Regions from separate parts of the Trinickia acidisoli genome, predicted to be linked through region 2. Evidence: predicted binding sites of a transcription regulator. Region 2 holds the regulator's gene; each other region holds the start of a gene.

Region 1 (9,613 bases), 660 kb from region 2:
TTCAAGGGTGTGGCGCGAGCGGCCTAGTGCTGCGAAGCAATCGGAAGGGGTCCCAAGAAAAGCCTCTAAGCTTCAGTCTCATGATGACCGTACCGCAAACCGACACAGGTGGGCGAGATGAGTATTCTAAGGCGCTTGAGAGAACTCGGGAGAAGGAACTCGGCAAATTGGTACCGTAACTTCGGGATAAGGTACGCCCCTGTAGCTTGACTGGCCTGCGCCAGAAGGGTGAAGGGGTTGCAATAAACTGGTGGCTGCGACTGTTTAATAAAAACACAGCACTCTGCAAACACGAAAGTGGACGTATAGGGTGTGACGCCTGCCCGGTGCCGGAAGATTAAATGATGGGGTGCAAGCTCTTGATTGAAGTCCCGGTAAACGGCGGCCGTAACTATAACGGTCCTAAGGTAGCGAAATTCCTTGTCGGGTAAGTTCCGACCTGCACGAATGGCGTAACGATGGCCACACTGTCTCCTCCCGAGACTCAGCGAAGTTGAAGTGTTTGTGATGATGCAATCTACCCGCGGCTAGACGGAAAGACCCCATGAACCTTTACTGTAGCTTTGCATTGGACTTTGAACCGATCTGTGTAGGATAGGTGGGAGGCTATGAAGCGTGAACGCTAGTTTGCGTGGAGCCGTCCTTGAAATACCACCCTGGTTTGTTTGAGGTTCTAACCTTGGCCCGTGATCCGGGTCGGGGACAGTGCATGGTAGGCAGTTTGACTGGGGCGGTCTCCTCCCAAAGCGTAACGGAGGAGTACGAAGGTACGCTAGGTACGGTCGGAAATCGTGCTGATAGTGCAATGGCATAAGCGTGCTTAACTGCGAGACCGACAAGTCGAGCAGGTGCGAAAGCAGGTCATAGTGATCCGGTGGTTCTGTATGGAAGGGCCATCGCTCAACGGATAAAAGGTACTCTGGGGATAACAGGCTGATACCGCCCAAGAGTTCATATCGACGGCGGTGTTTGGCACCTCGATGTCGGCTCATCTCATCCTGGGGCTGTAGCCGGTCCCAAGGGTATGGCTGTTCGCCATTTAAAGAGGTACGTGAGCTGGGTTTAAAACGTCGTGAGACAGTTTGGTCCCTATCTGCCGTGGGCGTTGGATATTTGAAGGGGGCTGCTCCTAGTACGAGAGGACCGGAGTGGACGAACCTCTGGTGTACCGGTTGTCACGCCAGTGGCATCGCCGGGTAGCTATGTTCGGAAGAGATAACCGCTGAAAGCATCTAAGCGGGAAACTCGCCTTAAGATGAGATATCCCCGGGGCTTTAAGCCCCTTGAAGGGTCGTTCAAGACCAGGACGTTGATAGGTCGGGTGTGTACGTGCAGTAATGCACTTAGCTAACCGATACTAATTGCCCGTACGGCTTGATCCTATAACCGGAGCGTTTCGCCTTCAGTGTGTGTGCCTCAGCACCGACTGAAGAGCACCCCCGAACGGGGGCTCAGCGCTCAAGGTTTGACTCGCGTATCCGTGCCACGCAATCACCCCCCATCGATCACCCCCCATTACACCGAAACACCGAGCCCGCCCACACCGCGCGCTCAATACTTCTTCCCAGATTGGCTATGCGGCCCACAAGCCTCGTAGCAACAAGTCATGCCTGATGATCATAGCGAGTTGGTACCACCCCTTCCCATCCCGAACAGGACCGTGAAACGACTCCACGCCAATGATAGTGCGGATTGCCCGTGTGAAAGTAGGTCATCGTCAGGCTCCCTACCCTACAAACCCCCGTTAGCGCGCCCGCTACCGGGGGTTTGTGCTTTATGCTCGAACAAAAAGTCTCGTTGTATTCCGGAAAGCAGGCTCCGGAAAGCCTCGCTCGACAATTCGCACCGCGCTCGATCGTTACCCCCTCGCGCCGACTCATCCCCCTTTCCCTGTCGGCGTCGCGCTCGCATCGATACGCGTCCAGCTTTGACGTAGTGCCCCCCGCGGCACCGGCGGCTCCAATGCGATACTGTACAAATATACAGTATCGGCGTAGCATGGACGGATCTTGTACCGGCATGCTGCCGCTGGCGTCTCTCGTCGGGAGACAGGCCAAGCTCCGTGTACCGCGAGCACGTATGATGGACGACCGCGACGCCGAATACCCCATTGCTCCGCCTACGCCTCTCAAGGGCCGGGGCGCTGTTACGAATCTGCAGGGGCGCTATGAACTCGACCAGCGAGAAGCGGTGGATGACGGCTGGGTGTCGGCGAGCGAAGACGGCGCTCGGCCGTCTTTCAAGACGCAGGTATTCGAGGAGCGGGCCAGAAGCATCTTGACCCGCAACACGTCGCCCGACATTCCGTTCAGCGTTTCGCTCAACCCCTATCGTGGCTGCGAGCACGGCTGTATCTATTGTTTCGCCCGTCCGACTCACAGCTATCTCGGACTTTCTCCGGGGCTCGATTTCGAGAGCCGCATCTACGCGAAGGTCAATGCGCCGGAGTTGCTGCAACGCGAGCTGTCCAAAAGAAGCTATCTACCCGAGCCGATCGCGCTCGGCGTGAACACGGACGCATATCAGCCCATCGAACGTGAATTGCGCCTAACCCGGCGTGTCATCGAGGTTCTCCACGACTACGGTCACCCGTTCGCCGCGATAACGAAGTCGTCGCTGATCGAGCGCGACATCGATTTGCTCGCGCCGATGGCGCAACAGGGGCAGGTGATGGCCGCCGTCACGATCACGACGCTCGATGTCGAGATTGCTCGTACGCTGGAGCCGCGCGCGGCTACGCCGATGCGGCGGCTACGCACGATTCGCACACTCAGCGAAGCGGGCATTCCGGTTGGGGTCAGCGTGGCACCAGTGATCCCTTTCGTCACCGAGCCGGATCTCGAGCGCGTGCTCGAAGCATGCGCGGAAGCCGGCGCTACGAGCGCGAGTTACATCGTGCTGCGTTTGCCTTGGGAGGTGGCGCCCCTCTTCAAAGATTGGCTGGCCGCGCATTTTCCGCAGCGCGCGGAGCGCGTGATGGCTCGCGTGCGCGACATGCGCGGCGGCAAGGACTACGACTCGTCCTTTGCGCATCGCATGAAGGGAGAGGGGGCCTGGGCCGAATTGCTCAAGCAGCGGTTTGCGAAGGCAGTCAAACGACTTGGCCTCAACGCACGGCAACACGGCATCCTCGATATGTCGCATTTCCAGAAGCCGGCCACGGCCGAGCCCCTGAATCCGCAACTGAGCTTGTTTTGACCGGCCCCCGGTCGTGTTTATTGGGAAAGCGAGCCGACCACGTTGCTCTGCGACTCGAAGTACGTTTGAAACGTCAAGGCGAGTCCGCTCATGAGCAGCAGCGCACCGATGAACAACGAAAAGATCACAACGAAGACGACGCCCCAGCCGGAACGGCTCCGGGCCGTATGGCCCGCATTGAATTGCGCGTCCCATTTTTCGTCGGGGCGCAGCCCGTAGACGATTGCCGCAAGGAAGGCCGCCAATACCGATATTGCGCCAAGAATAGCCAGCAGCCACCCGAGCGTCGACGTTCGCTCCGAAGCGACGAGCAGCAGCACCCCGGGGATGCCCAAGGCTGTGCCGATCACGTGGGCCCATCCAAACAGGTCGCGAGAACCATACAGGTAGAAACGATGAGCGCCGACGCTGCCGAACAGAAAAGCGAGCAGGGCGGTGAGCGTCTTGGAGCGAAAGCGTGTGGGAGCAGAAGAAACGCGAGTGGACATGTCCGTGAAGGCGAGCTGCGGGAGTTCATCGAGGTAACACGTCCGCTCGCGCGGACGCCCGAGCGCGCATTGTACGTCCCCGCTCCGGTTCCGGGCCCGTCCCGAGTTGCCAATGCCGTACGGTCGAATCGGTAAGTGTTTGTTATGGTTTCAGTTTCCCGCTATAATCGATCGTTTCAGTAGTTCCGAACCCCCGGTTTTCAAGGATTACAGCATGGTCATCATCCGCTTGGCACGTGGCGGCTCGAAGAAGCGCCCGTTCTACAACATCGTCGCCACCGATTCGCGTAATCGCCGCGATGGCCGTTTCATCGAGCGCGTCGGTTTTTACAACCCAGTCGCGACGAAGGGCGAGTCGCTGCGCATTGCGCAGGATCGCCTGACGTACTGGCAAGGCGTTGGCGCGCAACTGTCGCCGACGGTCGAGCGTCTCGTGAAGCAAGCGCAAAAGGCGCAACCGGCTGCTTAATCGCACTGGCGGCGGCATGGGCCACGGCAGTTTGCACCCTGCGCGATGCGCACCGTGCTGACGCCGCTTGGTCAATGGCGCGCGTGATTGAGCAACTGTGAGGTTTGTCGATGTCCGTTCGTGATTCGAGCGGCTCGGGGCGAGCGAAAACGACTTCCCGGGCGTCTGTGTCGTTTGGCGCGTTCGCGCGCAAGCCGGTCGAGCGCAATGAGGCGAGTGCAGCCGTCGGTCAAGCGTCGGGCATCGAGCCGGTCGATACGTTGCCGGACGATGCCGTCGAAGTGGGTGCCATCGTCGACGCATACGGCCTGAAGGGTTGGGTCAAAGTTGCGGCGCATGCAAGCGCGCGCCAAGGCGGCGATGCCTTGACGAGCGCGAAATGCTGGTGGCTCGTCAAGGGGCGCGAAATCAAATCGGCGCCCGTGGTGGTGGCAAAGGTGCATGGCGATAGCGTCGTCGCACAGTTGAGCGGCCCCGGCGATCGCGATCAAGCGCTGGCGTGGCGCGGTTGGTGTGTCCATGTATGCCGCAGCGATTTCCCCGCACTCGGGACAGATGAGTTTTATTGGGTCGATCTGATCGGCCTCGAAGTCGTCAACGAGGCGGGCATCGCGCTCGGCGTCGTTATCGACCTCATCGACAACGGTGCGCATTCGGTGCTTCGCATCGAGTACCCGTCGCAAGACAAGGACGGGCAGCCGGTTACCGGCGAGCGGTTGATTCCGTTCGTCGGCGTGTACGTGAAAACGGTGGATCAGGCGGCGAGGCGTATCGTCGTCGATTGGGAAGCCGATTACTGAGCATGGTCGACACCAGGGAGCGCGCGATGCAGTTCGATGTCGTCACGCTCTTTCCCGAGATGTTCCGCGCGATTACCGAGTGGGGCATCACGAGCCGGGCGGCGAAGCAAGGGCGGTTCGGCTTGAGGACATGGAATCCGCGCGATTTCACGTCGGACAACTACCGTACCGTCGACGATCGGCCGTACGGCGGCGGGCCCGGCATGGTGATGCTGGCCAAGCCGCTCGAGGCAGCCATCGGCGCAGCGAAGGCCGCGCAGGCTGCCCTCGGCGTGAGCGGTACCCGCGTCGTGATGATGTCGCCGCAAGGTGCGCCCCTCGATCACGAACGCGTGATGCGCTTCGCGTGCGAGCCAGGACTCGTTTTGCTCTGCGGGCGGTATGAAGCGATCGATCAGCGTCTCATCGATCGCTGTGTCGACGAAGAAGTGAGCCTCGGCGATTTCGTGCTCTCCGGCGGGGAGTTGCCTGCGATGGCATTGATGGATGCGGTGGTGCGGCAGTTGCCGGGTGTGCTCGGCGATGCGCAGTCGGCGGTGCAGGACAGTTTCGTCGACGGGTTGCTCGATTGCCCGCATTACACGCGTCCCGAGGAATACGAGGGCGTGCGCGTGCCCGATGTGCTGCTCGGCGGCCATCACGCCGAAATCGGGCAGTGGCGACGCAAAGAGGCACTGAGAAACACGTTCGCCAAGCGGCCCGATCTGATCGAGCGCGCTAGGCGGAACAAAATGCTGAGCCGTGCCGACGAGGCATGGCTCGCAAGTCTTGCGAAGGCGGCATCGGAGTCCTGAAGGTCTTCGGTTCGCGCGCAAGGCGCAGGCGGTGCCGCGGATGCGGTGCCAGATGTGAACCCATCCTCTATCGGGGCCAAGCCAAACTGCCCATGCGGCACGCGGCAGGCATAACGCCGACAAGATGGCACAAGGAGTCAGTGATGAATCTGATTGAAAAACTCGAGCAGGAAGAAATCGAGCGCGTGCTCGCCGGCAAGTCGATCCCCGAATTCGCTCCCGGCGATACGGTGATCGTGAACGTGAACGTGGTCGAAGGTACCCGCAAGCGCGTCCAGGCCTATGAAGGCGTGGTGATCGCCAAGCGCAACCGCGGCCTGAACTCGTCGTTCATCGTCCGTAAGATTTCGTCGGGCGAAGGCGTCGAACGTACGTTCCAAACGTACTCGCCGCTGCTGGCCAGCATCGTCGTGAAGCGTCGCGGCGATGTGCGTCGTGCAAAGCTCTACTACCTGCGCGAGCGTTCGGGCAAGTCGGCGCGCATCAAGGAAAAGCTGGTCTCGAAGGACCGCGCGGCTTCCTAAGCGTGCAAGCTGGAAGAAAAAGCACCCGCAGCATCCGCTTCGGGTGCTTTTTTCTTTTTTGTTTGCCGAGTCACAATGGCGGATATCCGTCCACGACTTCACGAGCCCTACGTTGATTCGCCCCGTCTTCGAACCCGAGGTACTCCCGATCGAGTCGACCGGTGCCGGTTTGCCCGGCGTGGCCGCGTATCGGTTGACGCCCGCAGGCTTGCGCGAGCGATTCGCCCAACGTTTGGCATGGGCGCCCGAGCCGTTCGAGACGCTCGCCTCTGAGGCCGGCGATCCACGCGCCGCGGCTGTCCTCGTGCCGCTCGTCGTGCGCGAAGGCGGGCTGTCCGTGCTGCTCACGCAGCGGGCCGATCATCTGAGCGATCATGCCGGGCAGATCAGCTTCCCGGGCGGCCGCCGGGAGCCGTCCGATCCGGACGCGGTCGCGACGGCCCTGCGCGAAGCGCAGGAAGAGGTCGCGCTTGCTCCCGAATGTGTCGAGGTTTTGGGAGCACTGCCCGATTACCTGACGGGTACCGGGTTTCGGGTGACGCCCGTCGTCGGGCTCGTTCATCCGCCTTTTACGGTGCACGCCGATACGCTCGAAGTCGCGGAAATCTTCGAGGTGCCGCTGCGCTTTCTGATGAACCCCGCCAATCACGAGGTGCGGTTGCTGCGTTGGGAAGGCGGAGAGCGTCGCTTTTTCGCCATGCCCTATCCCCGCGCGGGCACGGGCGGTCAGCATTTCATCTGGGGCGCGACAGCCGGCATGCTGCGCAATTTCTATCGCTTTCTGGCTGCTTGAATGCGCAAGCTGCGTGTTGTATTGGGTGTCGTTGAACCGGGACGAGCGCATGCGGACATGGCACGCTGTGCTATCGTTATGCGATAAATGAACAAACTCGAATTGCCACGGCCCCTCGCATGACCTTTTTCTCCGTATTGTTGGCCCTTGTCATCGAACAACTGCGCGCGCTCTCGCAGAGCAACCCGATCTTTGCGCTGCTGCAGTATCACGCGGAATCGGCTGCGCAAGGTTTCGACGCAGGCAAGAGAAAACACGGGATGCTGGCTTGGCTCGTCGTTGCGCTGCCTTGGACGCTCGCCGTCGCCGCGATCTATTACGTCCTTTATCGAATCAGTTTCGTGCTGGCGTTCCTTTGGAACGTCGTCATCGTTTATTTCACGCTCGGTTTTCGGCAGTTCAGTCATTACTTCACCGATATTCACCTCGCGCTCAATAACGACGATGTCCCGCGCGCGCGTGAAATCCTCGCCGAATGGACGGGCATGGATACAGTCGATATGCCCGTCGGCGAGATCGTGCGCCATACGTTGATTCACGCCGTCGTCGCGTCGCATCGGCACGTGTTCGGCGTGTTCTTTTGGTTTCTCGTGCCGATCGGTCCCGCCGGCGCCGTGCTCTATCGCATCTCGGAATATCTGGCGCGCAATTGGAGCGTGTCCGCGGGCGAGCGCACAGCCGCCTTCGGCACGTTCGCGCGCAACGCGTTTTTGGTTATCGACTGGCTACCGGCGCGATTGACGGCGCTCGGTTTTGCGATCGTCGGCAACTTCGAGGACGCGATCTACGCGTGGCGCAATCACGCGCGCCAATGGCCCGACACCAACGAGGGCGTACTGCTCGCTGCCGGCAGCGGGGCGCTCGGCGCACGCCTTGCCGGCCCGCTGGCCGAGCCGTCGAGCCTCGACGCACTCGGCGCGTCCGACGGTGGCCCGATGACCGTCGGCGACGATTGCACGCCGCGTACGCTGCAATCGGCGGTCGGCCTCGTCTGGCGAGCCGTCATCCTGTGGATGATCTTGTTGCTCATGTTGACCATCGCCGTTTGGGTCGGCTGAACGGGCTTCATCCGCCGATTCTCCAAACCCGCTTCAGAGCGCTTCGCGCACTGCGCCGCAGCGCCAGCATGCCGTGAATTGCGGCTCCAGTGTTTCGCCGCAGCTATGGCACCGCCACGAGGCAGCGCCGGGCGGCGGGCCGCTTTGCGCACGCTCCAGGATGCGCCTTGCGAGCATCTCGTCGCGTTCGTCGACGAGCCACAGCTCAGGCGCGCATTGATCGGCGGGGATTTCGCCAAGCGCGCCGTTCAGATAGCGGTTGTGTAGTTCACACTCGATACCCGCCGTAGCCAACAAGTTCACCCAGTGTTGGCCGATGACGAAGTTCGGTGCACGGGTCAGCTTCAGCATGCCTGCGTCCTAATGGGGCGGAACGTTTGTTCGCTATCTGACGATCTGACTCGCTTCGTGGACGAGTTGAGCGTAAAGCGCGTGCCGCTCGCGCGCGACGCGGCCGTCGGTCAGCGCGTCGAGAATCGCGCAGCCCGGCTCGTGCAGATGATGGCAATTGTAGAACCGGCAGTGCGCGAGCAGCGGGCGGAACTCGGGAAACGCGCGCTCGAGCCGGCCTTCGGTCAGATGATGGAGGCCGAATTCCTGGAAGCCGGGCGAATCGATCAGTGCGCCGCCGCCCTCCAGCGGATAGAGCCGCGTGAACGTCGTCGTGTGACGGCCGCTGTTCAGTGCCGTCGAGATCTCGCGCGTGGCGACGTCGGCGTCGGGCACGATCAGGTTGACGAGCGTCGACTTGCCCATGCCCGATTGGCCGAGCAATAGCGTGGCATGGCCCCGCAGGCGTTCGCTCAGCGCAGCGCGCGCCTCGTCGGGGCGCGTCTTGATCGACAGTTCGAGCACGTCGTAGCCGAGCGCGCGATAGGGCGCCAGCCGCTCGCGGGTCGCGGGTAGCGACGCCGCAACGTCGGTCTTGTTCAGGACGACCAGCGGCCTCAGTTCGTTGGTCTCGGCGGCGACGAGCGCTCGGCCGAGCAAGTCTTCGCTGAAATGCGGCTCGGTGGCCAGCACGATCAGCAACTGGTCGAGGTTGGCCGCGAACAGCTTGGACTTGTATTGATCGGAACGATAGAGCAGGTTGCGGCGGTCGGCGATTTCGACGATGACGCCTTGGTCGGCGGAGCTCTGCTCGTAGACGACCCGATCGCCCACGGCCACCTCGCTCTTCTTGCCGCGCGGGAAGCACTGCAACAGCGTATGCGGCGCGTGTTCCGGCGCAACGAGGTAGTGACGGCCGTGCGCGGCGATCACGAGGCCACGCCAGCGCGCGGCGCCGGCGCGCGGGCCGGCTTTGGGCTCGCGTGCGCTCATGCGTGGCGCAGCAGCCGTTCGATCCGCTGCGACGCGGGCGGGTGCGAGTAGTAGAAAGCGGTATAGATCGGATCGGGCGTCAACGTGGCCGCATTGTCTTCGTAGAGCTTGACGAGCGCTTTCACGAGTTCGTGCGCGTCGGTTTGGCTGGCCGCGAAGGCGTCGG
Region 2 (9,613 bases):
CGCGCGAGCCGGCGCCCCGACGCCGGCACCCATCACGCGATCGTCGCTAAGAGCTTGGCGGCGTCTTCCGTCACCCGGCCACGCAAGAGAACGTCAGATCGGCTTCTTGCGGGGTCCATCCGCGGACGCCGTGCGTTTGCATGTCGACCTGATGCATCTGCTTGCCTTGCTGCCGGCAATACTCGTCGGCGCGCTTCAAGCTCGACGCTTTGACTTCGCCCCAGGGCGTCATTCCGCCGCGCACCTGCGTCGTCACCGTGTAATTGCCGTCGCCGGCCGGAGTGACGTCAGAGATCGTCGTGCATCCGGCGACAAGCGCGATGGCGGCCGCTGCATATATGGCTCGCATGTGGTCCCTCGTTGTTGTTTGCGCCATGTTATCAGCCGGCGCCCCGACGCCGGCTAACCATCACGCCATCGTCGCGAATAGCTTCGCTGCTGCGAGCTTCATCAGGCATGCCTGAACCTGCGACGTCTCGCCCTCGGTAAGTGACGACTCGATGGCCCCGTCGCGCATCAGTACGAGGCCGCCGTCGCCCGTTATGGCGCATGCAAACCTCGATGCCTGGCGGACGACAGATACCGATTTTTCTGATTGCGGTGCCCGAGTATTCGTCTTCACCTTTGAAGCATGCGGGACGTCGAAGACGCTGTTTCTCGCTTGGGGGGACTTGACTGCCGGGACCGCATCGGACGCGTCGACAATGCGCTGTGTGATTCGCTCGACGGCATCGGGCGGCACATGGTCTGCCATGTAGTGCCTATTCATCCATCGACCCTCGATCTCGGCGCGCTCGGTGACGATCTTTTGGTTGCGAACGTATTGCCACAGTGCTGTTGTAACCTTACTTGCGCCGTTGATGCCAACGCGTTGCGCGAGCTCGGCGGACGAGATGCCGGGATGCATCTTGATAAGTTCGATCATCTCCGCGCGCTTGCTAAGGATCTGCCTTTTCGTTGCCATCCTGCCTATCTCCTGGTTGTAAAGGAAAGCCCGGATCGAATGGATCGAGCGGGCGACAGGATATTTTTTGGCGAGCGGCGTGTGATGGATTATTTTGACGATACCTGCGTTTTAATCGAGAGAATCAATTTGCAAGTGAATGTCTCTCGTAGCGGGTCGCCACGAGAGGGAGAAGTTTAGTCAACTATACACGCCGCGTTTAGCGTACTTAACCATCAGGCGCCAATGGACGCGTTGCAGAAAATAGGCATTGCCGTATCGATCTGACCATGCCAATCACAACTACGTTTAACAAGAAAAGGTTGTAGGTCAGCGCTGCGAGACTGGCGTGGCGTCGCGAGCGTCGACGAGCTCGCGCCGCACGATAGGTCACGATTCAACGATCGTGTCTTGCCCCAGAGTGCGCGACATCGTCGTTTCTTCTTGGAGTCGGCAATGAACGCCATCGAAATCGGGCAGGTCGCATCAAAGGTGAACCTAAGCCAAGCCACCATCTACCGGATGATTGTTGAGGGCGCCTTCCCGCGGCCATTTCCTTTTGGCGTGGGCGGCACCGCATGGAGTGAGGGCGATATCGATGCATGGCTCCAAGCGCGCAAGGACGAGCAACCCGCGCCCGCTCCAACTCGAGCGTCACGTGCAGACCACGGCAACGCAATCGAAGCGGTATCGCCCGTCATCGATCAATCAATTTCCGTCGACGCTATCGCGGAAAGGCTATTCGCACAATTCGAGGCGCGGATGCAAAGGACGGTTCCCTTCGAGCACGCCCTTTGGTCGACAAAGGAGATCGGCGAGTAGCCGCCATAGACCGTATAGGCGTGCTGCCGGAAGGTATCGCGATAGGTCAGGCCGCCGACGAGCCACTGGCCGTGCCATGCGTCGCCGCGGTATTCCAAACCGCCGCCCCAGTTGTACTGATTCACGTCGTAGCCGGCTTGGCCGGCTGGCACAGCATGGCCGAAGTGCCAGGACTTGCCCATGAGCAGCAGGTCGGTTTCGGCGTGCGCCGTGTGACCAGAAAACAACAGAATCCCCAACAGCAACACAGTTATGATTTTCACGGCCGTCCTCACATTGAGTTAGGCCGCCTTTTTTCCCGATCACGGTCCTGTTTTCCCACAAAAAGGGACCAGGGGCATCTGTGGGGGCATCTAACTCTACATAAACACTCCCTGCGTAGGAGTGACAACGGTTAGGACGGAAAATTTGGGTCCCATCAGCCCCAAGAATTTCGTAAAAGCCCAGTTCTTCGGACTGGGCTTTTTGTTTCCCGCCATGCACTTGGTCGGCGACACGAGCTTCGATAAAGTGAACGTGTTCTCGCGTTTTAGCTTTGCTGGTCCCGTTGTCGCCGAATTGCCCTGTCGTAAAGCCTTTGGGAGGAGCGGACGATGTTTGCATTTGCAGCACACGCTCAGCGGCACGCCCACGCGATGCGCAATCCGAAGTCTTCCACGTCCGTAAGCCGAGAACATGCCGTCACGCATTCGACTAGTCCTGGGACGTCGATGCGTTCGCTCGGCGCGCTGTTCGGCCGCCGCGGCAGCTACACGTTATCGCCGCTGCATCCGCCCGACGCGCTATTGCAGCGCGATCAAGACTTCGCGAGCAAAGGACTGCATCCGAAAGAGGCCACGGCCATTCAGCGGTGTGCCAATGAGTTGCGGTGGTGCATCTACGTGCGGGCAGGCAATCCCGCCCGGCTGTTGCACGTCACGGACACGGGCGAACCCTTGCGAGAGCCCGTGCGTCCCAAGCCGGCTGGTCTTTATCAGAAGACGGACAAGAAAGACGGGCGCGTGTTCGTCGATGGCCGATTGTTTCGAGACGCGGCGGGCAATGCCTTTTGTGGCGATATCGATCTTCATGGCGTCTACAGAAAGAATGAATTCGGTGAATTCGAAGAAATCGACCCGGAATTGTTCGTACCGGCTATGAATACCGCCCTCGAAACAACTGGGCTGCATGTGCCTTGGCGGCTCGCGCCTCGTACGCCAATGATATGTGGGCCCTACGATGTCTTTCCGCATTCGCCGATCCAGCACGGTGCGCACGACGGATGGTCGGAACGCAACAACGCTTCATACGCCGGCGGCGTCAATATGGGTCCGCAACCCGGGGTCATCCGTTTCGCGCCCGACGAAATGCCGCGTTATTTCGTCTCGACGCAGCGCTACCACGATGATCTGGCTGTGCACGGAAAGGCAGTCGCTTATACGTCCGAGGCTTGGACGATGGGACGCAACCGTCGTGCGCAGGAGCATTACAAGCGCCGGCATTCGTCGCCGTCGTTGCGCGATCCCGCGTGAACGCCCCGTGCAAGTGTCCGATATCGTCGTCGTGCGCGGGCCGGCACGGCGCAAATGGTAGGATTCGTCCATTGGGCGGCGCGTTGACGCGCCGCCGGCGATGAATCACCCGAGAACCAAGCGAGCTACGACACCATCATGGGCACACACAAGACCCACCCCAAACTCGAGCAGGCATTGACGCGCGGCGACCTCGCGATCCGACATGCCAATTCCATGCGTGCCACGGCGGTTTTGCAGGCGCTCGGCAAGATGGTCGTCGATGCCTGCGCCACGATCGGCGTCGAGGCGTTCACGTCGATTCCCGACGGCGAGCGCATCTACGACCCTGACGGCGGCCTTTGGCCCCAGACGCTCCTGATCTCGCTCGATGGCCCTGTCGAAGAGGCCGACCCGGACGAGATTCGCACGGTGTGGCTGCTTGCGGATACTCCGTCAGTCGTTTTTCGCGTCGAATGGCAACGTGCGGACGGCAAGATCGGCCGGCACGAGGCACGTCCGTTTGCGACCGTCGCTTTTATCAGCGACGTCGAGATCCCGTGGAGCGACGACGAAGCGTGAGCCGTTGCGGCGCCGTTGGGCCGCCGCGAATCGCGGCATGCGCGCCGGGCCGATACGCCGGTATGCCGCACGCCGACATCCCACATGTCATCGCATCAATCTGCGCCTAAACAGTACGGCGCAGACGAAGAACGGTACGATCGAATAAGCGGCCAGCACCGCCAGATGTACCGCGATTTCGTCGATGGGACGTCCCAGCATGGCCGCGCGGATCAATTCGACCGCATGTTCGAGCGGCAGGATCGCGGCGACGCGACGGACGGCCTGGGGCAATTGCGCGAGCGGAAAGAACACCCCTGAGAGCAACAGCATCGGCGTAAGCACGAGCGTCTGGTAAAACATGAAGAAGTCGTACGACGGGGCAAGCGCCGTCACGATCATCGCGAGGCTTGCGAACGAGAGCCCGGCGAGCGCGACGACAGGCAGCGCGAGCAGCATCGACGGAAACCGCGCATAGCCGAGCACGCCGGCGACGAGCATGATGGCCGCCCCCGACAACACCGCCTTGCTCGCCGCCCAAATGATTTCTCCGACGACGATGTCCCCGAGCGTGAGCGGCGTATGCATGATCGCTTCCCACGTTCGTTGCACGTGCATGCGCGAAAAGCCCGAATACATCGACTCGAATGTGGCCGACATCATCACGCTCGAGCCGACCGTGCCTGCGGCCAAGAATGCAATGTAGGAGACCCCGTCGACGTGGCCCACCATCAAGCCGAGTCCGAAGCCTAAGCCGAACAGGTAGATCATCGGATCGGCCAGATTGCCTAGCATCGACGCCGCCGCCAGCTTGCGCCAAACGAGATAGTTGCGTCGCCAAACCGCGATCCAGTTCGTTGCGTTGGCCGGCAGCGCAAGCCGCCAGCGGCTCGCGCGCTCGGTTTTGGCGGTGTCGCGCGCCCGCCCGCGCGTATCGTAAGGAGGGGCATCCATCTTTCGTTCTCTCAACCGTCGTGCGCATCGTACTTTGATGCGGTAAGCATCGTCTTTGGCACCTGCCTGCTTTCGAAGCGGCGGCGGTGCAACGTCCGTTGCATCGGGGTGGAGCGGGTCAATCCTGCATTTCACGTCCCGTCAGCCGCAGAAACACGTCTTCGAGATTGGCCGGGCGGTGCACGTACCGCAAGCCCGAGCGGCCCGCCAGACGCTCGTTGACCGGCGCCGGGTCCCGGACGTAACAAAATAGCGTTTCGCCGCTGATCTCGGTACGGGTCGCGAACGGCGCGAGTTCGTCGCGCAACGTCGCCGGATCGGGACCGTAGACTTCGATGACGTCGCAGCCGATTTCCTTCGCCACCAATGCGCTCGGCGCCCCCTCGGCGATTTTGCGCCCCTCCTCGATGATGCACAGCCGATCGCAGAGCCGCTCCGCTTCTTCCATGAAATGCGTTGTCAGCAGGATCGTCTTGCCCCGCGCGAGCAGCGACCGCAATCGATCCCAGATCAAATGGCGCGCCTGTGGGTCGAGGCCGGTCGTCGGCTCGTCGAGAATCAGCGCGTCGGGATCGTTGATCAACGCGCGAGCGAGCGTCAGACGGCGTCTCATGCCGCCGGAAAGCTCGCCGACGCGCGCGTCGGCTTTGCTTTCCAGGCGTGCGAATTCAAGCAGATCCGGAACCATGGCGCGGGTTTTGCTCGGCGATAAACCGTAGTAGCGGCCGAACACGAGCAGATTTTCTCGTACGCTGAAATCGGGGTCGAGATTGTCGAACTGTGGGACGACCCCGACTCGCTGGCGCGCGAAGCGGGCGCCGGACGGAATGCTTTGCCCGCATAGCGCGATCGCTCCGCAGTCGGGCTCGACGAGGCCGAGCAGCATCTTCAGCGTGGTGGTTTTGCCCGCGCCATTGGGGCCGAGTAGGCCGAAGCATTCGCCGGCACGGACGTGAAACGACAAGCCGTCGACGACGGCTTTATCGCCATAGTGCTTCACCACGTCGCGAAATTCGATGGCGTTATTGGACATGAGGACGAACGAGACGCACCGCACCAAGGTTCTAGGCCGAAGGCGATCATTCTATTGCATCGCGCGTTCGCGCTTCGTGCCGGCGTGGTGCTAGTGTGGCGCCGCCCGGTGGTGCAACGCAGCGACGCACGCTTTCGCCGCCGTGGTGCATGCGCATAGAGACGAGGGCGGGCTAGGCGTTTTCCTAGCCTTGTCAGTCCAACTGCGGCGCACCATGATTGAAATGAAGAACCGCGATTCGCGCGGGCTGGGAGGCCATGATGGCAAGCTACAAAAAAATCCTATTGTGCTATGACGGCTCGCGCGAGGGCCGCAAAGCGTTGCGATGCGGTGCCGACCTCGCGCTCGACCTGAAGGCGGAAACGCACTTGCTGTCCGTCGTCGACATGCGTACGAGCATTGCCCAAAGCGCTGGGCTCCTGACGGACGTTGCGTGCGGCCGTTTCGAGGACGCCGCGCGGGAAATCCTGCAGGAAGGCGTCGATTGGCTGACGGAGCGTGGCGTACAAGCGCACGGGCACTTTGCGTTCGGCCATCCGATCGACGAAATTACCAATCTTGCCGATCAGCTAAAAGTCGACCTCATTGTCGTCGGCCATCGCGCACGCAGCGGGCTGTCGCGATGGTGGATGGGGGCCGGCAACACGCAGCTTCTCGACCGCGTTTCGTGCAGCATCCTCGTTGCGGTTTCGGCACCGCACGAGCAAGAGGACGCCAGCATGGCTGCGGCCATGGCGCATGCCGGCGGTCCAGGCGGCTAAGCGCGCGGAAGGACCGGCTTCGCCGCGCTGCACGCAGCTATGCCTTGCCTTCGCCTCGCTCTCGGCCGGTCAAGTCGACGCTCTCGACTGCGCGCGGGTGGGCTGACCGCGCGCTATGGCGCGAGTTCGACGGCATCGAGTTGCCACGAGAACCACCCGCGGCGATGAAAGACGATGCTGTAGGGCGGGGTGTCGGTGTCGCGCGTATAGGTGACGGCAAACGTGCTCATGTCTCGATAGCCGGCGCTGCCCTTGGCGGGCGCCGCAGCCGTTTGTTCCGAAGCCGAAGCAGGTGCCGAGGGCGCTTCTTGCGCCGGCTGCACTGGCTGTGGTTGCTCCTCGCCGACAGGCGGCGGCGTCTCGCCTGGTTTCCCTTGCGGCGGCAGCCCTTCGAGCAAGGCTGCGACGCCATCGGGCGTGGCATACGCATCGACGAGCGGATTGACGAGCGCCATGCCGACGAGCGCGCCGAGCGCGGCAAGCGGATGCTGGAGCTTTTCCGTATCGACTCGCTGACTCAACATCTGGGTCACTTGTTGCTTGAGGCTCGTTCGCAGCGCCGGATAGTCGACGTAGCGATCGATCGTTTGCGCGTCGCGTGCCTGCACGGCATCGCGCAGCTTGCTCAACACGAGGTAGGGCGATGCGTAAGCGAAGACGGCCAGGGCGACCACAATGATCACGGCGCCCACCACGACGGCGGCTGCCAGCGGTTTTCGGGCGTTGGAGCGGTTTTCAGTTGTCATGAGACGGAGGCCTTTGTCGATGTCCAATGCTAATCGACAGAGACTACGCGAAAACGATCCCTACCAAAAATGGCGATCTCGCGAGGATAGGCAACGTTGGCCGCGCATTCGACACACATTCGTCGACACACATTCGACGCCTCGAGCCGTCGCTATCGTGTGTGCAGCGTTGCCGGTGCAAGCAGCGCGCTTACCACGCGAAAAACGATTAACCCCACCGTGGGGCCGGTGCGCCGGCACGTTCGTCGTCGATGCATCGATCGATCATTTTGCATACTGCGTCGATCGTGCCGACGAGGATGACGCGCGACGCGCCATGATAGACGCGCACGGGTGCTCGTCGCGCCGGCTCCGCATGCAACGCGCTATTGAGCGACACGCGAGCGAATGCGGGCAGCGCGGCAGGCTGCATGCCCGCAAGCGACGCGTTGTCGTTTTGCCGCGCAGGGCTCGGGGCGACTGCCTCGAGCGGTGGGCAGGCAACGAGACCGCGCAAGTGGCGCAGGCGGCCGAAGGTGCGAAAAGGCATGAGGCGGGCAAGGCGATCCATGGCGTCTCCCAAACGTGTTCAGACGGTGTTCAGAGTCAGAATTCGGTCGAGCGAATCAGGCCGACCGCAATGCCTTCGAGCGCGAAGTCGGCGCTGTCGGCCGCAACGAAGATGTTCTCGTAATCGGGGTTCTCGGCGATGAGCTCGATCCCGTTCGGGCGCCGCTTTAGGCGCTTGACCGTGACGTCGTCGCCGAGCCGCGCAACGATGATTTGCCCGTCGTTCGCTTCGCTGCGTCGTTGCACGGCGAGCAAATCGCCGTCGAGAATGCCGGCGTCGCGCATCGACAGGCCGCGTACCTTCAACAGGTAGTCGGGCTTGCTCGAAAAGAGCGCCGGGTCGCACGCATAGTGCTGCGAGATGTGCTCCTGCGCGAGGATGGGGCTACCGGCCGCGACGCGGCCCACGAGCGGCAGAGACAACTGCATCAATGCCGGATGTGGCAACGTGAACTGATGCGGCATGTCGTCGGACGCCACCAGCCGGATGCCCCGCGATGCGCCGGCCGCCAACTCGATCACGCCCTTGCGCGCCAGCGCTCGCAGATGTTCCTCGGCCGAATTGGCCGAGGAAAAGCCGAGCCCCGCCGCGATTTCGGCGCGCGTGGGCGGAAAGCCGCTGTGCTCGATCGAATGGCGGATCAAATCGTAAACCTGCTGCTGCCGGGCGGTGAGTTTGGTCATGGGCGTCACTGTATGGATAGACAGGTGCCTGTATTTTTATACAGTATCGAGAGAATTTCAACCCTGTTGTTGCGACCCCACGTCGCCTTTAGCAGAAATCGGCATTAAAAAATGAGGATTTATTTGTTCATGGAATAAGCGGCATCGCCTAGACTGGGCCGGCCCTAACAAAAAGACATCGGACGAGGCGGGTGCCGGAAGCCATGTTCGGACGCGCGCGGGACGTGCGTGCCGGCAGTCGGCAGATCCGCCCAGCGCGAACCTCGAGCGGCAGCGTGGCCCATGCCGCATCGCGACGATCGATGACCCAACCCCTGTCGAAGAGAGACGCTCGCATGAACTTCCAGCAGTTGCGCTTCGTGCGCGAAGCGGTGCGCCGCAATTTGAATCTGACCGAGGTGGCCAATGCGTTGTTTACCTCGCAGTCGGGCGTGTCCAAGCAGATCAAAGATCTCGAGGACGAACTCGGCGTCGACATCTTCGTGCGTCGCGGCAAGCGGCTCACGGGGTTGACGGAGCCTGGCAAGGCCGTGCATCAACTGATCGAGCGCATGTTGCTCGACGCGGAGAACATGCGCCGCGTCGCCAGGCAATATGCCGACGAGGACACGGGCCATCTCGTGGTCGCGACGACGCATACGCAGGCGCGTTATGCGCTGCCCAAAGTGGTGCGTGAGTTCACGCGAGCGTTTCCGAAGGTGCAGCTCGCGCTGCGGCAAGGCAATCCGCAGCAGATCGCGCAGATGCTCATCGACGGCGAGGCCGACATCGCGATCTCGACCGAAGCGCTCGATCGCTTCCCCGACATCCTCACGTTTCCGTGCTATTCGTGGCACCACGTCGTCGTCGTGCCGAAGCACCATCCGCTCGCCAGCCGCGCGCGCGTCACGCTCGAGGATGTCGCCGACTATCCGATCGTGACCTACGATCGCGATTTCACGGGGCGCTCGCATATCGACGCGTCGTTCGCCAAGGTGGGCACGCTGCCCGACGTCGTGCTGACCGCGATCGATGCGGACGTCATCAAGACTTACGTCGAGCTCGGGATGGGCGTCGGCATCGTCGCCGCG
Region 3 (9,613 bases), 1.1 Mb from region 2:
CATACACTTCGATCGCGTTGTTGCTGACTTCCTCGCCCCATTCGCAAAGATGATCGACGAGCTGCTCCTTCGACACGAGCCGGCCGATCCGCGCAAGTAGCACTTCGAGCACGCCGAGCTCGCGGGCGGAGAGGTCGAGCACTTGCTCGTTGACCGCGGCGACGCGCCCCACCTGATCGTAGGTCAGCGAGCCGTGCCGCACGAGCGTCGGCCCTCCGCCGCTGCCGCGCCGCGTCAGCGCCCGCACGCGCGCTTCGAGTTCGTTCAGATGAAACGGTTTGCTCATGTAGTCGTCGGCGCCGAGGTCGAGCCCCTTCACGCGCTCGTCGACGCCGTCGGCGGCCGTCAGGATCAGCACGGGCAATGCCGAATTGCGGGCGCGCAGGCGGCGCAGGACTTCGAGCCCGGACAGGCGCGGCAGGCCGAGATCGAGGATCAAGAGGTCGAACGTCTGCATCGACAGCGCGGCATCGGCTTCGCTTCCGCTCTTGACGTGATCGACGGCATAGCCCGATTGGCGGAGTGATCGGACGAGGCCGTCCGCGAGTATGCTGTCGTCTTCGGCAATGAGTATTCGCATGATGCGCCGCGCGGCCGGCCGGCGCTTTCGTGCCGGCCCTGAGCGGGTGTCTCCGATGGTCTTGTCTGGATTCGATGTCGGGGGCGGCTCGCACGTGGCGCCGGGTGGACGCTCCGTTGCCGCAACGCAAATCCGCGTGCATCGGGCTTGCAAAGAACCCTGTTTTTTTATACAGTGTCTGCGTTTCGTGCGCTAGCCGGAAATAGTGTCGCAAACGTGGGGCGCCTGCGTGATCGACTGTGTGATCGACTGCGTGATCGCAATCGCGTCTCACAGGCTTCTCACAGACGTCTCACAGACGTCTCACAGACGTCTCACAGACGTCTCACAGCGCCCCATCGCCCGGCCCGCCCGCCTCAGACGCCCGCTCATCATAGCAAAGGACGATTCATGGAAGAAAGCAAGAAAGGCTCGGCTGGACTGACGGCTGAAAAGAGCAAGGCGCTCGCCGCCGCGCTCGCGCAGATCGAAAAGCAGTTCGGCAAGGGGTCGGTCATGCGGCTCGGCGATGGCGAGGTGGCCGAGGATATCCAAGTGGTGTCGACGGGGTCGCTGGGCCTCGATATCGCACTCGGCGTCGGCGGTTTGCCGCGGGGCCGCGTGGTGGAAATCTACGGGCCGGAATCGTCGGGTAAGACCACGTTGACGCTGCAAGTCATCGCCGAAATGCAAAAGCTCGGCGGCACGGCGGCGTTCATCGACGCCGAGCACGCGCTCGACATCCAATATGCAGCGAAGCTCGGCGTGAACGTCAACGATCTGCTCGTATCGCAGCCCGATACGGGCGAGCAAGCGCTCGAAATCACCGATGCGCTCGTGCGCTCGGGCTCGATCGACATGATCGTCATCGACTCGGTCGCGGCGCTCGTGCCGAAGGCCGAAATCGAGGGCGAAATGGGCGACTCGCTGCCGGGCTTGCAGGCGCGGCTTATGTCGCAGGCGCTGCGCAAGCTGACGGGCACGATCAAGCGTACGAACTGCCTCGTTATTTTCATCAACCAGATTCGGATGAAGATCGGCGTCATGTTCGGCAATCCGGAAACGACGACGGGCGGCAACGCACTGAAGTTCTATGCATCGGTGCGGCTCGACATCCGCCGTATCGGCTCGATCAAGAAGAACGACGAAGTCATCGGCAACGAAACGCGCGTGAAGGTCGTCAAGAACAAAGTGTCGCCGCCGTTTCGCGAGGCGATCTTCGACATCCTCTACGGCGAGGGCATTTCGCGCCAAGGCGAAATCATCGATCTTGGCGTGCAAGCGAAGATCGTCGACAAGGCCGGTGCCTGGTACAGCTACAGCGGCGAGCGGATCGGCCAAGGCAAGGACAATGCGCGCGAATTCCTGCGCGAGAATCCCGACATGGCGCGCGAGATCGAAAATCGGATCCGCGAGTCGCTCGGCGTCAACGCGATGCCGGTCGGTAGCGGCGGCGACGTCGAAGTAGCCGACGAAGAAGAGTAAGCCGCGCGTGATACGCAAAGGGCGGGTGGCGCCGGGCGGTCCCCGTGAAGGGCGCCGCTTCGGTGCGCGCGAAGGGCTTCGCGGCGAAGCATTGGGTGCCGACGTAGGTGCCTCCCATGCCGATCCGCTCGACCCTTCGTCGAATCACGAGGCGTCCGATTCGTCGTCTTCCGCGTCCGAAGGCGGCGGTCGCTCGCGTCGGCCTACCCGGTCGCTCAAGGCGCGAGCGATCGACTATCTCTCGCGGCGCGAATACAGCCGCGCCGAGCTCACCCGCAAATTGGCGCCGTTCGTCGAGGAGGGCGATGCGCTCGATCCGCTGCTCGATGCGCTCGAGCGCGAAGGTTTGCTATCCGACGCGCGCTTTGCAGAGAGCGTGATGAACCGGCGCTCGGCGCGGATGGGGGCAAGCCGTATCGTCGGCGAGCTTCGTCAACACGGGCTCGACGGCGCGCTGATCGAATCGGTCGGCTCGCAACTGCGCGACACCGAGCGAGCCCGTGCCCAAGCGGTGTGGCGCAAGAAGTTCGGTCAGTTGCCGCAGTCGCCGGCCGAGCGCGCGAAGCAGGCGCGCTTTCTGGCGATGCGAGGTTTTTCGGGCGCGACGATCTCCCAAATTCTCAAGGGTGACGACGACTGGCGTGACGAGTAGCCGCGTGTCGCCGCGTGGCGCGATTTGCGCCAGGGGTGCCGCGCGTGCGACTGCGGCATGCGGTGCGGACGTACCACAAAGTGGGCGGCCGGCGTCTCAAATATCCGGTATGGTAAAATCCCTCGGTTCTCCTCTCCAGCCGTTCCCCTCGCATGCCGCTTTCGCCGCCCGTTTCCCGCCAGTTGCGCCATCACCGCGCAATCCGAGCGGAAGCCTTCGAGCGCGACGACGGCTTGTGGGATATCGAGGCGTGTCTGACCGACCATAAGCCGCGCGATGTCGCATTGGCTCCCGGTGTCCGGCCCAAAGGCCTACCGATCCATGAACTCTGGCTCCGCATCACCATCGACCGCAAGCTCACCATCGTCGACGCCGAAGCGTCGTCGGAATGGGTGCCGTATCCCGGTCATTGCGAAGCCTCCAATCCCGCCTATCGCGCCCTCATCGGTCTCAACCTCCTCAACGATTTCCGCCGCCAAGCTCGGCGCTTGCTCGCCGGAACGACTGGCTGTACGCATCTCACCGAACTCTGCTCCATCCTCCCGACGGCCGCGGTCCAAGCATTCGCCGGCGACGTCTGGAACCCGCGCGATAGCGCGACGGATGCACCGGAAGGTTCCGACGCTCATCGCGAACCGCCGTTTCAACTCGACCGCTGCCATGCGCTACGGTTCGACGGCGAGGCAGTGCGGCGTTTTTATCCGCGCTGGTACGGGCACGTACCGCGCAGCCTCCAAACGAGCGGCGCCTCGGCGGGCAAGGCGTCGATCTCCGTAAGCCGCACGGCGCAGTCCGACGCGCCCGGCTCGAAGGCACTCAGCGATCACGAAGTTCAATCCAACTCTCAGACTGAAGGGAATCACGCATGAAGATTCACGAGTACCAGGGAAAGGAAATCCTGCGGAAATTCGGCGTCGCGGTACCGCGCGGCAAGCCGGTGTTTTCGGTGGATGACGCGGTCAAGGCCGCTGAGGAGCTGGGCGGCCCGGTTTGGGTCGTCAAGGCGCAGATCCACGCGGGTGGTCGCGGCAAGGGCGGTGGCGTGAAGGTAGCCAAGTCGCTCGAGCAAGTGCGCGAGTACTCGAACCAGATCCTCGGCATGCAGCTCGTCACGCACCAAACCGGTCCGGAAGGCCAGAAGGTGAACCGCCTGCTGATCGAAGAAGGCGCGGACATCAAGAAGGAGCTCTATGTCGGCCTCGTGATCGACCGCGTGTCGCAAAAGGTCGTCGTGATGGCTTCGAGCGAAGGCGGGATGGACATCGAGGAAGTCGCCGCAAAGACGCCGGAAGCGATCTACAAGGTGGCCGTCGACCCGTCGAAGGGGCTGCTCGATTCGGAAGCCGACGATCTCGCGAAGAAGATCGGCGTGCCCGATGCTTCGATTCCGCAAGCGCGCGCCATCCTGCAAGGCCTCTACAAGGCCACCTGGGAAACGGACGCATCGCTCGCCGAAATCAACCCGCTGATCCTCACGGGCGACGGCAAGGTGATCGCGCTCGACGCGAAGTTCAACTTCGATTCGAACGCGCTGTTCCGTCATCCCGAAATCGTCGCGTACCGCGATCTCGACGAAGAAGATCCGGCTGAAGTCGAAGCGTCGAAGTTCGATCTCGCCTACATCTCGCTCGACGGCAACATCGGCTGCCTCGTGAACGGCGCGGGCTTGGCCATGGCGACGATGGACACGATCAAGCTGTTCGGCGGCGAGCCGGCGAACTTCCTCGACGTCGGCGGCGGCGCGACGACCGAAAAGGTCACCGAAGCGTTCAAGCTGATGCTGAAGAACCCGGACCTGAAGGCGATCCTCGTGAACATCTTCGGCGGCATCATGCGCTGCGACGTGATCGCGGAAGGCGTGATCGCCGGCTCGAAGGCGGTGAACCTGAACGTCCCGCTCGTCGTGCGCATGAAGGGTACGAACGAAGACCTCGGCAAGAAGATGCTTGCTGAATCGGGCCTGCCGATCATTTCGGCGGACAGCATGGAAGAGGCTGCGCAGAAGGTCGTCGCGGCTGTCCAGGGCAACGCGTAAGCGGCTCGGGCGCAACCGGATACGAACAGAGGTCAATACATGTCGATTCTGATCAACAAAGACACGAAGGTCATCACGCAGGGCATCACCGGCAAGACCGGCCAGTTTCATACGCGCGCATGCCGCGAATATGCGAACGGCCGCGAAGCATACGTCGCGGGCGTGAATCCGAAGAAGGCCGGCGAAGACTTCGAAGGCATTCCCATCTATGGGAGCGTGAAGGAAGCGAAGGCCGAAACGGGCGCGACCGTCTCGGTCATCTACGTGCCGCCCGCCGGCGCGGCTGCAGCGATCTGGGAAGCGGTCGAAGCCGACCTCGACCTGGCCATCTGCATCACCGAAGGTATTCCCGTTCGCGACATGATCGAAGTGCGCGACCGCATGCGTCGCGAAAACCGCAAGACGCTGCTACTCGGGCCGAACTGCCCGGGCACGATCACGCCGGACGAGCTGAAGATCGGCATCATGCCGGGCCACATCCACCGCAAGGGCCGCATCGGCGTCGTGTCGCGTTCGGGCACGCTGACGTATGAAGCCGTGGGGCAACTGACGGCGCTGGGTCTCGGCCAATCGTCGGCGGTCGGTATCGGCGGCGACCCGATCAACGGGCTCAAGCACATCGATGTCATGAAGATGTTCAATGACGATCCGGATACGGACGCCGTCATCATGATCGGTGAGATCGGCGGCCCGGACGAGGCCAACGCCGCTTACTGGATCAAGGACAACATGAAGAAGCCGGTCGTCGGCTTCATCGCCGGTGTGACGGCGCCCCCGGGCAAGCGCATGGGCCACGCCGGCGCGCTGATCTCGGGCGGTGCCGATACGGCCGATGCGAAGCTCGAAATCATGGAAGCCTGCGGCATCAAAGTGACGAAGAATCCGTCGGAGATGGGGCGTCTGCTGAAGTCGATCCTGTAAGCCGCCGTGTGAGGTCATGCCGCGCGCTGTAGCCCGCGGCACGGCCGGCCAGTCGTTTTGGTATCCTTGCGAAATTCTTTCGTAAGGCTTCCGACAGACGAGAAGAAGCGAGGGAGCAAGCCATGCTCCCTCGCTTTTTTATCGCTGCACGATGCGCTCTGGAACGGTGATTGCCCTCATGTTCGACACCATGCTCGACTTCTTTGCGACCCTTCATTGGGCGGTGGTTTTTCAGATCATCGTCATCGACATTCTGCTCGGCGGCGACAACGCCGTCGTCATTGCGCTTGCCTGCCGCAAGCTGCCGGCGGCGCAGCGGATGCAGGGCGTGTTGTGGGGCACCGCGGGCGCGATCGTCCTGCGCGTCGTGCTCATCGTGTTTGCCGTCGCGCTGCTCGACGTTCCGTTCTTGAAGTTCGGTGGCGGGCTATTGCTGTTGTGGATCGGGATACGCCTGATGGCGCCGTCCCACGATTCGCACGAAAACGTCAAACCCGCGGACAAGCTGCTTTCGGCCATCAAGACGATCATCGTGGCCGACGCCATCATGAGCCTCGACAACGTGATCGCGATCGCAGGTGCGGCCGAGTCCGCCGATCCCGACCACCGTATCGCCCTCGTCATATTCGGCCTCGTGGTGAGCATTCCCTTGATCGTCTGGGGCAGCACGCTCGTGTTGCGTATGCTCGATCGCTTTCCCGTCATCGTCACGTTCGGCGCGGCATTGCTCGGCTGGATCGCCGGCGGCCTCATCATCAACGATCCGGCCGGCGATCGCTGGCCGCTGCTCGATACGCCGGCCGCCGAATACGGCGCGCATATCGCCGGCGCGCTGCTCGTCGTGCTCGTCGGGTATTGGCTCAAGCGCCGTATGCTGCGGCGCGCGGCCGGCAGAGCCTCCGGGCCGCGCCGTACGCCCTGACGCGCCGTTGCCGCCCGCGCTACCCGCCGACCTGGCCGTTCGGCCGACTGCCGGGCGAGAGCCGGTGCCGATACGCTTCGAATACGTTGCCCGCCCATTCGCCGGCGGGCCGTCGTTCGAGGAGCGTGTTCGCCGATGTCCGCCGCCGTTGCTGTTTTTGCCCGCCGCCTGTTGTGCGCCGTCATCTCATGTCGCGCTTCGCGCGATCTCAAACATGGTTTCACGTTGATCGAACTCATGATCGTGCTCGCGATCGTCGGCATCGTCGCTGCCTATGCCGTGCCCGCCTATCAGGATTACCTTGCCCGCAGCCGTGTCGGCGAGGGGCTATCGCTTGCTTCGGGGGCGCGGCTGGCCGTCGCGGAAAACGCGGCCGGTGGCAACCCGTTCGACAGCGGCTACGTTGCACCGCCCGCCACGCGCAACGTCGAGTCCATCTCCGTCGACGACGCAACCGGGGAAATTACGATCCGTTACACGTCGCGTGTCGCACGAGCCGGCAGCGAAGCGCTGGTGCTCGTCCCTTCGTTGCCCGACGCATCCGATCCGCCCACTTCGCGCGTCGCGCTCGAATCAGGCGTTGTGCTGGGCGGGGCGTTGACGTGGGAATGCTTCGCGTCGGGCAAGCAAGCGTCTTCACTGCCTGCACCGGGCTCGGGGCCGATGCCGCTCGCGGGCGCCACATTGCCGGCGAAGCTGGCCCCGTCCGAATGCCGAACTTGAATGCAAGACGGACATGCGGCTACGCACAGTGAAAGGAATTTTTTGTATAGTGCGCCGGTTGCCGACGGCCCCTATCCTCATGACATCACCATTCACTCGCTATCTGTCGTTCGCGTCCCTGGCGTTCGCGGTACTGCTTCCCTACGCGGTTACGAACCATACGTATCCGATTCCGACCTTCTATGCCGAGTTCACGGCGCTCTCGCTCTATCTGCTCGTCGGCGCGGCCGTTCTGTTGATGGTGGTGTCGGCCAGGCCGCGCCCGCAGTATGCGATGCCGTCCGTCGCGCTCGTGCCGATCGCGTTCGGGTCTTTGCTGGTGCTGCAAACGTTCGTGCTGCCGCTTGCTCAGCCGTCGATGAATTGGCTCGGAGCGGGCTTTCTTTTGGCGGGCTTCATGGCCACGCAGGCGGGGTATGGATTCGCTCGCGCAGGCGTGGCCGATACTGCATTGCGCTGGGCGGCAGCCGCGCTGATCGTGGGTGGGTTGTTCGCCGTGTTTTGCCAAGTGGTGCAGTTGTTTCATGCGGAGGCGCGGTTCGCTCCGTTCGTCGTGGCCTACAACGTTGCGACCGAGCGGCGGCCGTTCGGCAACATGGCGCAGGCCAATCACCTGGCGACCGTCATCGCATTCGCGCTCGCGGCGGCCATGTACCTCGTGCAGACGCGCCGCTTGAACATCATCGTGTGGGTTGCCGTGTCGGCGATCTGCGTGCTCGGGCAGGCGTTGACCGTCTCGCGCGGGCCGTGGTTGCAGACGGCCGTCATCGTCGTTGCCGGGTTCTGGATGGCGTTCGTCGTGCCGCGCGGCATCGGCGCAGCGCGGCGCGGCATGCGGGAATGGGTCATTCCTGTCCTGCTCGTTATCTTGTTCGTTGCGGTGAACCTAGCCGTGCGCTGGGCGAATCTTCGTTTCCACTTGGATCTGGACGTCTCGGCCGCGCACCGCTTCGAGGACAAAGGGCAGTTCGTTCTGCGTCTGGCGATGTGGAAGTACGGTTGGACGATGTTTACCGGGCATCCGCTGCTCGGCGTCGGTTGGGGCGAGTTTCCGCGTTTCGAATACGAACTCGTGAAACGGCTCGGCGACGTCGAAATCGCCAACAATTCGCACGACATCATCATCGACTTGCTGGCTAAGACCGGCGCGGTGGGTCTCGCTATCGTCCTGCTGGGCCTCCTGGCATGGCTGTGGCGCGTGCTGCGCGCCCCGCACACGCCCGAGCGCGTGTTCGGTCTCGCGCTGATCGGCGCGCTGCTCATGCACGCGCTCGTGGAGTATCCGCAGCAGTACATGTTCTTCCTGCTGCCGGCGATGTTCGTCTTCGGCATCTTGGAGACGAAGCCACTCGATTTCGTGCCGGGGCGGTTCGCGCTGGGCTTGCAATTGCTGGTCGTAGCGGGGGGATTTGCCGCGCTCGGTCCGATCTATCGCGATTACGCCCGCGCCGAAGTGCTGTATTACGGGGCGCATCCGGCCGAGGAATATCGGGCCGCGCCGTCCGTGCTGTTTGGCGCATGGGGCGAATATGGCATGGCGACGTTGCTGTCGATCGACAGCAACGACCTGCAGACGAAGTTGGCCATGCACGAGAAAGCGCTCGCGCTATTGCCGGGCGAGACGGTGCTGCGGCGATACGCGGCCCTGTTGGCGCTCGACGGCAAGGAGAATCAAGCGTTCGATACGGTCGAGCGGCTGAAAATCTTTGCCGTCGTGTTGCACGATTGGCCGTCGCAGTTGTCGGCGCTATACGGGCTATGCGACGACGAGCCCAAGCTCGCGCCCTTCAAGGCAGAACTCGTCAAGCGCTACGGACCTGCGCCGAAAGCGGCGGACGACGACGACAGCGACGACTGATCGAGCGACTTCGCACGGGTGGACGCCGGCCGGGATCGAGCCGGCGCCGGCGACCGCGGCTTAGCTCGCCGCTTAGCCGCTTGGTAGATTGGTCGGCTCGCCGCTTAGCCCGTCGACGACCAGTGCGGCGCTTAACTTCTACGCTTACGGCGCCTGCCAATCCCCCGACTTCCCTCCACGCTTCTCCTGTACGCCGACATCGGTGATCGTCATCCCGCGGTCCACCGCCTTGCACATGTCATAGACGGTCAGCAGGCCGACTTGCACGGCGGTAAGCGCTTCCATCTCGACGCCGGTGCGCCCAAGCGTTTCGACTTGGGCTGTGCAATGCACGCCGGGCAGCGCTTCGTCGAGCGCGAAGTCGATGGCGACGCGCGTCAGCGCGAGTGGGTGGCACAGGGGAATCAAGTCGGCCGTGCGTTTCGCGCCTTGGATCGCGGCGATGCGCGCCACACCGA

What was found. Region 2 encodes LexA, which represses DNA repair genes until DNA is damaged. Its sites were predicted from a motif close to ACTGTATNNNNATACAGT; they were not measured.
Region 1: the regulator LexA is predicted to act here: its motif matches at 1,970-1,987, upstream of J3485_RS13220 (PA0069 family radical SAM protein).
Region 3: the regulator LexA is predicted to act here: its motif matches at 739-756, upstream of recA (recombinase RecA).

What each region holds. Positions count from the first base shown of each region.
Region 1 is NZ_JAFLRG010000001.1:2,902,771-2,912,383, reverse strand. It holds rRNA gene J3485_RS13230 (23S ribosomal RNA) at 1-1,382, shown strand, start outside; rRNA gene rrf (5S ribosomal RNA) at 1,610-1,723, shown strand; gene J3485_RS13220 (PA0069 family radical SAM protein) at 2,083-3,198, shown strand; gene J3485_RS13215 (NINE protein) at 3,216-3,686, opposite strand; gene rpsP (30S ribosomal protein S16) at 3,901-4,155, shown strand; gene rimM (ribosome maturation factor RimM) at 4,266-4,955, shown strand; gene trmD (tRNA (guanosine(37)-N1)-methyltransferase TrmD) at 4,958-5,749, shown strand; gene rplS (50S ribosomal protein L19) at 5,893-6,273, shown strand; gene J3485_RS13190 (CoA pyrophosphatase) at 6,386-7,066, shown strand; gene J3485_RS13185 (CobD/CbiB family protein) at 7,186-8,124, shown strand; gene J3485_RS13180 (putative signal transducing protein) at 8,158-8,472, opposite strand; gene rsgA (ribosome small subunit-dependent GTPase A) at 8,509-9,447, opposite strand; gene J3485_RS13170 (M48 family metallopeptidase) at 9,444-9,613, opposite strand, start outside.
Region 2 is NZ_JAFLRG010000001.1:2,238,391-2,248,003, reverse strand. It holds gene J3485_RS10330 (hypothetical protein) at 71-349, opposite strand; gene J3485_RS10325 (hypothetical protein) at 632-1,144, shown strand; gene J3485_RS10320 (helix-turn-helix transcriptional regulator) at 1,400-1,765, shown strand; gene J3485_RS10315 (hypothetical protein) at 2,359-3,276, shown strand; gene J3485_RS10310 (hypothetical protein) at 3,415-3,837, shown strand; gene nodJ (ABC transporter permease) at 3,925-4,770, opposite strand; gene nodI (nodulation factor ABC transporter ATP-binding protein NodI) at 4,889-5,803, opposite strand; gene J3485_RS10295 (universal stress protein) at 6,064-6,564, shown strand; gene J3485_RS10290 (DUF2939 domain-containing protein) at 6,678-7,310, opposite strand; gene J3485_RS10285 (hypothetical protein) at 7,519-7,860, opposite strand; gene lexA (transcriptional repressor LexA) at 7,896-8,543, opposite strand; gene J3485_RS10275 (CysB family HTH-type transcriptional regulator) at 8,879-9,613, shown strand, end outside.
Region 3 is NZ_JAFLRG010000001.1:3,375,013-3,384,625, reverse strand. It holds gene J3485_RS15490 (response regulator transcription factor) at 1-580, opposite strand, end outside; gene recA (recombinase RecA) at 971-2,044, shown strand; gene recX (recombination regulator RecX) at 2,052-2,696, shown strand; gene J3485_RS15475 (DUF2889 domain-containing protein) at 2,849-3,565, shown strand; gene sucC (ADP-forming succinate--CoA ligase subunit beta) at 3,562-4,731, shown strand; gene sucD (succinate--CoA ligase subunit alpha) at 4,771-5,652, shown strand; gene J3485_RS15460 (TerC family protein) at 5,843-6,574, shown strand; gene J3485_RS15455 (pilin) at 6,710-7,297, shown strand; gene J3485_RS15450 (PglL family O-oligosaccharyltransferase) at 7,377-9,155, shown strand; gene moaC (cyclic pyranopterin monophosphate synthase MoaC) at 9,300-9,613, opposite strand, start outside.